Regions from separate parts of the Rhizobium sp. BK591 genome, predicted to be linked through region 3. Evidence: predicted binding sites of a transcription regulator. Region 3 holds the regulator's gene; each other region holds the start of a gene.
The links. Region 3 encodes HrcA, which represses chaperone genes, less so after heat shock. Its sites were predicted from a motif close to GTTAGCACTCNCNNNNNGNGAGTGCTAAC; they were not measured.
Positions count from the first base shown of each region.

Region 1 (3,277 bases), on a different contig from region 3:
GGCCGTTGGCCTATCACATCATGTCCATACCGCCCATGCCGCCCATGCCGCCCGGCATAGCCGGAGCGTCCTTCTTCGGCAGCTCGGCGATCATGGCTTCGGTGGTGATCAGCAGCGATGCAACGGAAGCTGCATCCTGCAGGGCGGTGCGAACGACCTTGACCGGGTCGATGATGCCCATGCCGATCATGTCGCCATATTCGCCGGTCTGGGCGTTGTAACCCCAGTTGTCCTGATCCTTGTCGAGGATCTTGCCGATGACGATCGAAGCTTCGTCGCCAGCGTTTTCAGCGATCTGGCGAGCCGGAGCCTGCAGAGCACGGCGAACGATGTTGATGCCGGCTTCCTGGTCGTCGTTGATACCCTTGGAGGTGATCTTGACGGAAGAACGCAGCAGGGCAACGCCGCCGCCCGGTACGATGCCTTCCTGAACGGCAGCGCGCGTCGCGTTGAGAGCGTCGTCGATGCGATCCTTCTTTTCCTTCACTTCGACTTCCGTCGAGCCGCCGACGCGGATGACGGCAACGCCGCCGGCGAGCTTGGCAAGACGCTCCTGCAGCTTCTCGCGGTCGTAGTCGGAGGTGGTTTCTTCGATCTGCGCCTTGATCTGGGCAACACGGCCTTCGATGTCGGACTTGGCGCCCGAACCGTCGACGATCGTGGTGTTTTCCTTGGAGATCGACACCTTCTTGGCACGGCCAAGCATGTCGAGCGTGACGGATTCGAGCTTGATGCCGAGGTCTTCGGAGATGACGGTGCCGCCGGTCAGGATGGCGATGTCTTCGAGCATGGCCTTGCGGCGGTCGCCGAAGCCAGGCGCCTTGACGGCAGCGATCTTGAGGCCGCCGCGCAGCTTGTTGACGACGAGCGTTGCAAGAGCTTCGCCTTCGACGTCTTCAGCGATGATAAGGAGCGGCTTGCCGGTCTGGACGACGGCTTCGAGAACCGGCAGCATCGACTGCAGGTTCGACAGCTTCTTCTCGTGGAGGAGAATGAAGACGTCTTCGAGGTCGGCGATCATCTTTTCCGGGTTGGTCACGAAGTAGGGGCTGAGGTAGCCGCGGTCGAACTGCATGCCTTCGACGACTTCGAGTTCGGTTTCGGCGGTCTTGGCTTCTTCAACGGTGATGACGCCTTCGTTGCCGACCTTCTGCATGGCCTCGGCAATGTCGAGACCGACCTGACGTTCGCCGTTAGCGGAGATCGTGCCGACCTGGGCGACTTCTTCCGAGGTGTTGATCTTCTTGGCCTTGGCCTGGAGATCCTTGACGACTTCGGCGACGGCGAGATCGATGCCGCGCTTCAGGTCCATCGGGTTCATGCCGGCAGCAACGGCCTTGGCGCCTTCGCGAACGATCGCCTGGGCAAGAACGGTTGCGGTCGTGGTGCCGTCGCCGGCAATGTCGTTGGTCTTCGAAGCAACTTCGCGGACCATCTGGGCGCCCATGTTTTCGAACTTGTCTTCGAGTTCGATTTCCTTGGCGACGGAAACGCCGTCCTTGGTGATGCGCGGTGCGCCGAAGGACTTGTCGATGATGACGTTACGACCCTTCGGGCCGAGCGTGACCTTGACTGCATCGGCGAGAATGTCGACGCCGCGCAGCATCTTTTCGCGCGCGGTGCGGCCAAACTTGATTTCTTTAGCTGCCATGTTTGTGACTCCTGAATTCGAGTTGTTCGGGCAAAAGGCCCGTCAGCCATTTCGGGAAAGCAGGTCGGCCGATCAGCCGATGATGCCCATGATGTCGGCTTCCTTCATGATCAGAAGGTCTTCGCCGTTGATCTTGACTTCGGTGCCGGACCACTTGCCGAACAGAACGCGGTCGCCAGCCTTGACGTCGAGTGCAACGACCTTGCCGGACTCGTCACGAGCGCCGGAACCGACGGCGACGATTTCGCCTTCCTGCGGCTTTTCCTTGGCGGTATCGGGAATGATGATGCCGCCCTTGGTCTTTTCTTCGGACTCGACGCGACGAACGACGACGCGGTCGTGAAGCGGACGGAAATTGGTGCTTGCCATTGTCTAATCCCTCGATCGAATGACATTCGCGGACCGGAGCGGCCCACATGGATAGGTGTTAGCACTCCCTTGCGGTGAGTGCTAGCGACGAGCATTTAGGGATGGCTCCGAAAAGAGTCAATGAGAGCAATCACGAATTTTTGTGCCGGAATTGTGAAGAGACCGGAGAATAGTCGGAGATTGCAGGCGAAACCATGGCGCGACCGGGCTTTGGCGAAGTCCGTCTGCCTTGACGATCTGCCGCTTCGGGATGGGGTCGGCAAAACCTTTTGCCCATCCGCGCCATCGGATTGCCGGTCGCGATCTTCGCATTGGCCCGGCAGCGAAGAAAATGCCTTGCCATCGCCTTGCGCCTTTGCAATGTCACCGTGACTAAAGCAAATCGGGAAATCGGAATGGCCAAGCGGATAGAAAACTTCTCTAACATAACAGGTCACTATGATGTGGTGCTCTGCGATGTCTGGGGCGTCGTTCATAATGGCGTCGATCCGTTTCCGAAGGCGGCTGCCGCCCTTGAAGCGGCCCGCGCAAGCGGCGCCGCCGTCGTCCTCATCACCAATTCGCCGCGCCTTTCCTGGCAGGTGGTCGAGCAGCTGCGCCAGATCGGCGTTCCCGACAGCGCCTATGACCGGATCGTTACCTCGGGCGACGTCACGCGCCGGCTGATCTCCGAAGGGCCGAAGACGGTCTTCCTGCTCGGCCCCGAGCGCGACAAGGCGCTTCTCGAAGGCATTGGCGTCGAGCGCCGGCCGGCTGGCGAAGCGCAATCGCTGGTCTGCACCGGCTTTTTCGACGACGAGACGGAAAAGCCGGAGGATTACACCGACATGCTTCTCGACTTCAAAGCCCGCGACGTGCCGATGATCTGCGCCAATCCCGACCTCATCGTCGAGCGCGGCCATCGCATGATCCCCTGCGCCGGCGCCATGGCCGCCTACTACGAGCAGCTGGGCGGCAGCACCCGCATCGCCGGCAAGCCGCACCAGCCGATCTACGAGGCGACGATGGCCGCTGCTCGCGAGCTTCGCGGCGATTTCCCGGTCGAGCGCGTGCTGGCAATCGGCGACGGCATGCCGACCGATGTGCGCGGCGCCTTGAATTACGGCCTCGACCTTCTCTACATCAGCGGCGGTATCCACGCCAAGGAATACACCCTGAACGGCGAGACCGACGAAGCGATCCTCCACGCCTATCTCGAACGGGAAAATGCCGCGCCGAAGTGGTGGATGCCCCGCCTTGCATGAAGAGAAGCCAGCC
Region 1 covers NZ_JACIAZ010000006.1:47,650-50,926, forward strand. Annotated here, with positions in the region: gene groL (chaperonin GroEL) at 14-1,651, opposite strand; gene groES (co-chaperone GroES) at 1,724-2,020, opposite strand; gene FHX10_RS24730 (TIGR01459 family HAD-type hydrolase) at 2,416-3,264, shown strand.
Region 1: a site for HrcA is predicted at 2,078-2,106, ahead of groES (co-chaperone GroES). Genes of this name have one in related genera too.

Region 2 (3,277 bases), on a different contig from region 3:
CCACTTGGATGGCATGGTCGAGATGCTGCATGGCGATCACGGGCCCTCGGTCTTCCCGATCTTCTGTCGGGAAGGCTTCTCGCCCGTCGTCATCTCGATGTCAGGGACGGGAACCGCCGCGGCCTGGACAGGCGTTTGTCGCCGATCGAAATCGCCGCTCTCGCCGGCGCCTTGGAGCAGTGCTGCATCATCCCTGTCGTCTTCATCGAGCAGGTTCTGCAGTGTTTCATGCTCATCCTCGCCCGCAAGTTCATCACAGGCTTGCAACCAGTGACGCTGGTCGGCGCCGTCCGGGCGGCCTTCGGCCTCCCAGATTTCGTAGGCACGGCGACGTATCTGCTCGTGCTTGTCTATCGCCATGATCTCCTCCAAGCGCATTTAAATAAGCCGTCCGAAGAACAGGCCCAGCCACTTTCACGGCGTGTTGATGGTTGGAAGAAAATCCTCCACCCGTTTGTGCTCGTCCTTTGAAAGCGTCTCCACCCGTTCCTTCCAGAAGCGTTCGGCCTCCCGGGCAGTTTCCAATGCCCTCTTGCGATCGGCTTCGGTCCGTTCGGTGTCGGCGGAACGCGCGTCGTCGGTCCCGCTCTCGGGCGGCACGGTGGATTTGACGGTCATCATGGATCACCCTTCGATGTTGTGATCCAATAACCTTCGCAAGCAGTGAGAGTTCCGCGTGGGTGGCGATTGATTTGAGCGCGCGATCGAGCCGCACGCGCCGGCGGCAATCAATGAACGGCCATACTCACCATTCGATAGGGGTGCACGGCCTCGAACTGCGAAATCATCGCCGTCGCCTGCAGCAACACGAGCTCGGCATTGTCGGGATCGTCACGGGCCAGTTCGTCGGCGTTGACGCGGATCGCTTCAGCCATGTTGTTGGACAGTGCCGCAAACTGCATGTTGCCTTCGACAAGAGCCTCACGCGCCGTATCCTCCAGCGTGCGAGCGATATCGACGAAGATTTCCTCACGTTCCTCAATGCTGAGGTCTCTGATTATATTGGTCTTTTCTTCCATGTCACTCACTCCAAAAGACGTGGGACGGTGATCGAGCTCGTCAAGCCTCGATCATGAGACAGTTGGGAATGTCAAATTCCGGATTCAAGCCTCGATGCGGCTTGAACGCGCATTCGACACAGTGTCATCCACCTTGTAGTCCGAACGCGGGAGCCGATTTTCTGTTCCCTGCAATACGTTAGCACTCGCCGGTGGAGAGTGCTAATTTTTCTCTCATTCCCTCTTGAAATTGCAGTGCCGTCGAACCAGATCAGTCGCGCAAGGCGCGCTCGTGCGGAACCTTGCACCCGCCCCGGATTGGTCATCCGGTCCGGCCCGGGGGGAGCAACATCATCACTGTTTGTCGATGGAGGAAGACATGTCGTTCCGACCGCTTCATGATCGCATTCTCGTCCGCCGGGTCACGTCAGAGGACAAGACCAAGGGCGGCATCATCATTCCCGACACTGCCAAGGAAAAGCCGCAGGAAGGTGAGGTCATCGCCGTCGGCCCTGGTGCACGCAACGATGCCGGCCAGATCCAGGCGCTCGACGTCAAGCCCGGCGATCGCATCCTGTTCGGCAAATGGTCCGGTACCGAGATCAAGATCGATGGCGAAGACCTGCTGATCATGAAGGAAAGCGACGTGATGGGCGTCATCGAAACCCAGGGCGAACAGCAGCAGGCCGCCTGAGGTCCCTGCGAACATTCGTCAACGCTGGAGCGCTTCAGCTTGTCGTAGAAAAGCAGAACAGCTCCAATATTTTATTTCTGACGCAATTCCGAACGGAAAACCGCTTCGCACCTTTCCCGGAATTGCTCTGGCTGCCTATGAAGGAGTGAGGACATGGCCGCTAAAGAAGTCAAATTCAGCACCGAAGCCCGGGAGAAGATGCTGCGCGGCGTCGACATCCTGGCCAACGCCGTGAAGGTGACGCTCGGCCCGAAGGGCCGCAACGTCGTGATCGACAAGTCCTTCGGCGCGCCGCGCATCACCAAGGACGGCGTCTCCGTCGCCAAGGAAGTCGAACTCGAAGACAAGTTCGAGAATATGGGCGCCCAGATGGTCCGTGAAGTCGCCTCGAAGACCAGCGACATCGCCGGCGACGGCACCACGACCGCAACGGTGCTTGCCCAGGCGATCGTCAAAGAGGGCGCCAAGGCCGTCACGTCAGGCATGAACCCGATGGACCTGAAGCGCGGCATCGATCTCGCCGTCGGCGCCATCGTTGCGGAACTGAAGGCCAACGCCCGCAAGATCTCCAACAATGCCGAAATCGCCCAGGTCGGCACGATCTCCGCCAATGGCGATGCCGAAATCGGCCGTTTTTTGGCGGAAGCCATGGAAAAGGTCGGCAATGATGGCGTCATCACCGTTGAAGAAGCCAAGACCGCCGAAACCGAACTCGAAGTCGTCGAAGGCATGCAGTTCGACCGCGGCTACCTCAGCCCCTACTTCGTGACCAATGCCGACAAGATGCGGGCCGAGTTCGAAGACCCATATATCCTCATCCACGAGAAGAAGCTGTCGAACCTGCAGTCGATGCTGCCGGTTCTCGAAGCCGTCGTCCAGACCGGCAAGCCGCTCCTCATCATCGCTGAAGACGTCGAAGGCGAAGCTCTTGCAACCCTCGTCGTCAACAAGCTGCGTGGCGGCCTGAAGATCGCTGCCGTCAAGGCGCCTGGCTTCGGCGACCGCCGCAAGGCCATGCTCGAAGACATCGCCATCCTCACCGCCGGCACCGTCATCTCCGAAGACCTCGGCATCAAGCTCGAATCCGTAACGCTCGACATGCTCGGCCGTGCCAAGAAGGTGTCGATCGAAAAGGAGAACACCACGATCGTCGACGGCGCGGGCGCCAAGTCCGACATCGAAGGCCGTGTTGCCCAGATCAAGGCCCAGATCGAAGAAACCACCTCCGATTACGACCGCGAGAAGCTGCAGGAGCGTCTTGCCAAGCTCGCCGGCGGCGTTGCCGTCATCCGCGTCGGCGGCTCGACGGAAGTCGAAGTGAAGGAAAAGAAGGACCGCGTCGACGACGCGCTTCATGCAACCCGGGCGGCGGTCGAGGAAGGCATTCTGCCGGGCGGCGGTGTGGCGCTGCTGCGCTCCGTCAAGGCGCTCGACAACCTCAAGACCGCCAATAGCGACCAGCGTGTCGGTGTCGACATCGTTCGCCGCGCGCTCGAGACGCCGGCGCGGCAGATCGCCGAAAATGCCGGAGCGGAAGGCTCGGTCATCGTCGGCAAGCTGCGCGAGAAAAGTGACTTCGCCTACG
Region 2 covers NZ_JACIAZ010000008.1:353,451-356,727, forward strand. Annotated here, with positions in the region: gene FHX10_RS30330 (HD domain-containing protein) at 1-31, opposite strand, end outside; gene FHX10_RS30335 (DUF2934 domain-containing protein) at 37-360, opposite strand; gene FHX10_RS30340 (hypothetical protein) at 415-621, opposite strand; gene FHX10_RS30345 (hypothetical protein) at 729-1,019, opposite strand; gene FHX10_RS30350 (co-chaperone GroES) at 1,378-1,692, shown strand; gene groL (chaperonin GroEL) at 1,846-3,277, shown strand, end outside.
Region 2: a site for HrcA is predicted at 1,197-1,225, ahead of FHX10_RS30350 (co-chaperone GroES). Genes of this name have one in related genera too.

Region 3 (3,277 bases):
TTCATCATCGAGACGCTGCGCCGCGAGCCGACAGGCACGGTGACGCTCTGCACGCTCGGGCCGCTCACCAATATCGGCCTGGCCTTCCAGAAGGCGCCCGACATCGTTCCCCGCATCCGCGAACTGGTGATGATGGGCGGCGGCTTCTTCGAGGGCGGCAACATCACGCCGGCCGCCGAATTCAACATCTATGTCGATCCCGAGGCCGCCGATATCGTCTTTCGCTCAGGCGTGCCGATCGTGATGATGCCGCTTGACGTCACTCACCAATTGCTGACCCGCAAGGACCGGGTGAAGCGCATGGCCGAAATCGGCACGGCGCCTGTTAAGGCCATGGTCGAGATGCTGGAATTCTTCGAGCGGTTCGATATCGAGAAATACGGCTCCGACGGCGGGCCGCTGCACGACCCGACCGTGATCGCCTATCTGCTGAAGCCGGAGCTCTTCAGGGGTCGGGACTGCAATGTCGAGATCGAGGTCCGGTCCGAACTCACCGTCGGCATGACCGTCGTCGACTGGTGGCATGTGACCGAGCGCAAGCGCAATGCCAAGGTCATGCGCCATGTCGATGCGGACGGCTTCTTCGATCTGCTGATCGAACGTTTCGCCCGCATCTGAAGCTTTGGTTTCCCTTCCTGAGCGGAAGGGAAACGTCCTTAAGCGTCCTTCTCGTCGAAGACGGAATTGGTTTCGGCTTCGGCCGGCTTGGGGCCGCCCTTGGCGACGCCGACCATGGCCGGGCGCAGCACGCGTTCGCCGATGGTGAAGCCTGCCTGCACGACCTGGACGACCGTATTGTTCGGCACGTCGGGGTTGGGCACCTCGAACATCGCCTGATGGAAATTCGGATCGAACTTCTGGCCGACCGGCTCCAGCTTGCGAACGCCGTGGCGCTCAAGAGCCGACAGCATGGCGCGCTCGGTCATCTCGACACCTTCGATCAGGGTGCTGAGGCCGGCATCGGCCGCGGCCTTGGTCTCCGGAGAGATGGCATCAAGCGCGCGGCGCAGATTGTCCGAGACGGCGAGCATGTCGCGCGCAAAACCCGCGACGGAATAGGACTTGGCGTCCTTCACTTCGCGCTCGGTGCGCCGGCGCAGATTGTCCATCTCGGCGGCAAGGCGCAGATAGCGGTCGCGCAGCTCACCGTTTTCGGCTTTCAGAAGCTCGAGCGGGTCCGGCTGGGCAGCCTCTTCCTGCGCAATATCGTTCTCGACGTAGGCGGCAGCGTCGGCTGCGGCATCGGCCGCAGTTGCGTCAGGTCCGTTTTTCGTCGTGTCATCGGTCATGACGGTCTCCGGTTGGTGTCTTCAGATGCGCCCGATATCGAGGTTTGACCGAAAAAAATCAAGTCTGCGTGACAAAGAAGCGAAAATTCCGCACGTTCGCCAGTTGCGGCGTCAAAGCTGATTGCGCGAAAGGCGGGAGACGAGCTGGGCGGTGTAATCCACCATCGGCACGATGCGGGAATAATTGAGCCGCGTCGGGCCGATGACGCCGACGGCACCGACGATGCGATCGTCATCGTCACGATAGGGCGCGACGATCAGCGACGAGCCGGACAGCGAGAAGAGCTTGTTTTCCGAACCGATGAAGATGCGCACGCCGGAACCGGTTTCGGCGAGATTGAGAATCTCGATCAGGCTGTCCTTCTTCTCGAGATCGTCGAACAGCAAGCGCAGCCGGTCGAGATCCTCGGCGCCGGCCAGCCCCTCGAGCAAGTTGGCGCGGCCGCGGATGATCAGTTGCGCGGGCTTGCCCTCGTCCGGGCTGCCGGCCCAGACAGCGATGCCGCGCTCGACGAGATCGCGCGACAGGGCATCGAGCTCGTGGCGGACGTCATCCTTCAGCCGGCTCAACTGCTTGCGGAGTTCCGGCAGCGTCTGGCCGGACATATGGGCATTGAGAAAATTCGCCGCCTCGGTCAGTTGCGAGGAGGTGACGCCCGCCGGCAGCTCGATGATGCGGTTTTCCACCTGATCGTGATCGCCGACGAGCACGGCCAGCGCCTTGGTCGGTTCGAGCCGGATGAACTCGACATGTTTCAGCACCGGATCGCTTTTCGAGGTGATGACGAGGCCGGCGCCGCGCGAAATGCCGGACAGCATGCGGCTTGCCTCGTTCATCATCGATTCCACCGGATTGCCGCCGCTTTCGGCCCGCACCTGCCGGTCGATGTTGGCGCGCTCCTCGGCAGAGAGGTCGCCGACCTGCATGAAGGCATCGACGAAGAAACGCAGGCCGATCTGGGTCGGCAGCCGTCCGGCGCTGACGTGCGGCGAATAGATCAGGCCGAGTTCTTCGAGATCGCTCATGACGTTGCGCACCGAGGCCGGCGACAGCGACATCGGCAGAAGACGGGACAGGTTGCGCGAACCGAGCGGCTCGCCACTTTCCAGATAGCCTTCGACGATGCGCCGAAAAATTTCCCTGGAGCGCTCGTCCAGTGCGGCAACAGCATCCGAAACCGACGTCGACCTGATGCCCATGAAGCTTAAGAACCCGCGCTGATGATACTTCCCGAAAAGTAAGTCAAACTCGCACCCGTGGCAAAAGGGAATTTGCAAATAGGCGCCGCCAATCGTAGAAGCGGTCAACAAACCCCAGGAGATAAGAATGCGGCCTTCAGGCAGAAAAATCGACCAGATGCGCAAGGTCTCGTTCGAGCGCAATTTTTCCAAGCATGCGGAAGGCTCCTGCCTGGTCAAGTTCGGCGATACGCATGTGCTCTGCACGGCCAGCCTTGAAGAAAAGACGCCGCCCTGGCTGCGCAATACCGGCAAGGGCTGGGTCACCGCCGAATACGGCATGCTGCCGCGGGCGACCGGCGAACGGATGAAGCGCGAGGCCGCCGCCGGCAAGCAGGGCGGCCGCACCCAGGAAATTCAGCGGCTGATCGGCCGGTCGTTGCGCGCCGTCGTCGACCTGCAGGCGCTCGGCGAACGGCAGATCACGCTCGACTGCGACGTCATCCAGGCCGATGGCGGCACGCGGACCGCCTCGATCACCGGCGGCTGGATTGCGCTTTACGATTGCCTGAAATGGATGGAAAGCCGCAACATGATCAAGGTTGACCGGGTCCTGAAGGATCATGTCGCCGCCATCTCCTGCGGTATCTTCGCCAGCCAGCCGGTGATCGATCTCGATTACCTCGAGGATTCCTCGGCCGAGACCGATGCGAACTTCGTCATGACCGGCACCGGCGGGATCGTCGAGATCCAGGGCACGGCCGAGGGCACGCCGTTCAGCGAGGGCGAATTCACCTCGCTGATGCAGC
Region 3 covers NZ_JACIAZ010000004.1:303,041-306,317, reverse strand. Annotated here, with positions in the region: gene FHX10_RS19655 (nucleoside hydrolase) at 1-618, shown strand, start outside; gene grpE (nucleotide exchange factor GrpE) at 657-1,289, opposite strand; gene hrcA (heat-inducible transcriptional repressor HrcA) at 1,401-2,489, opposite strand; gene rph (ribonuclease PH) at 2,617-3,277, shown strand, end outside.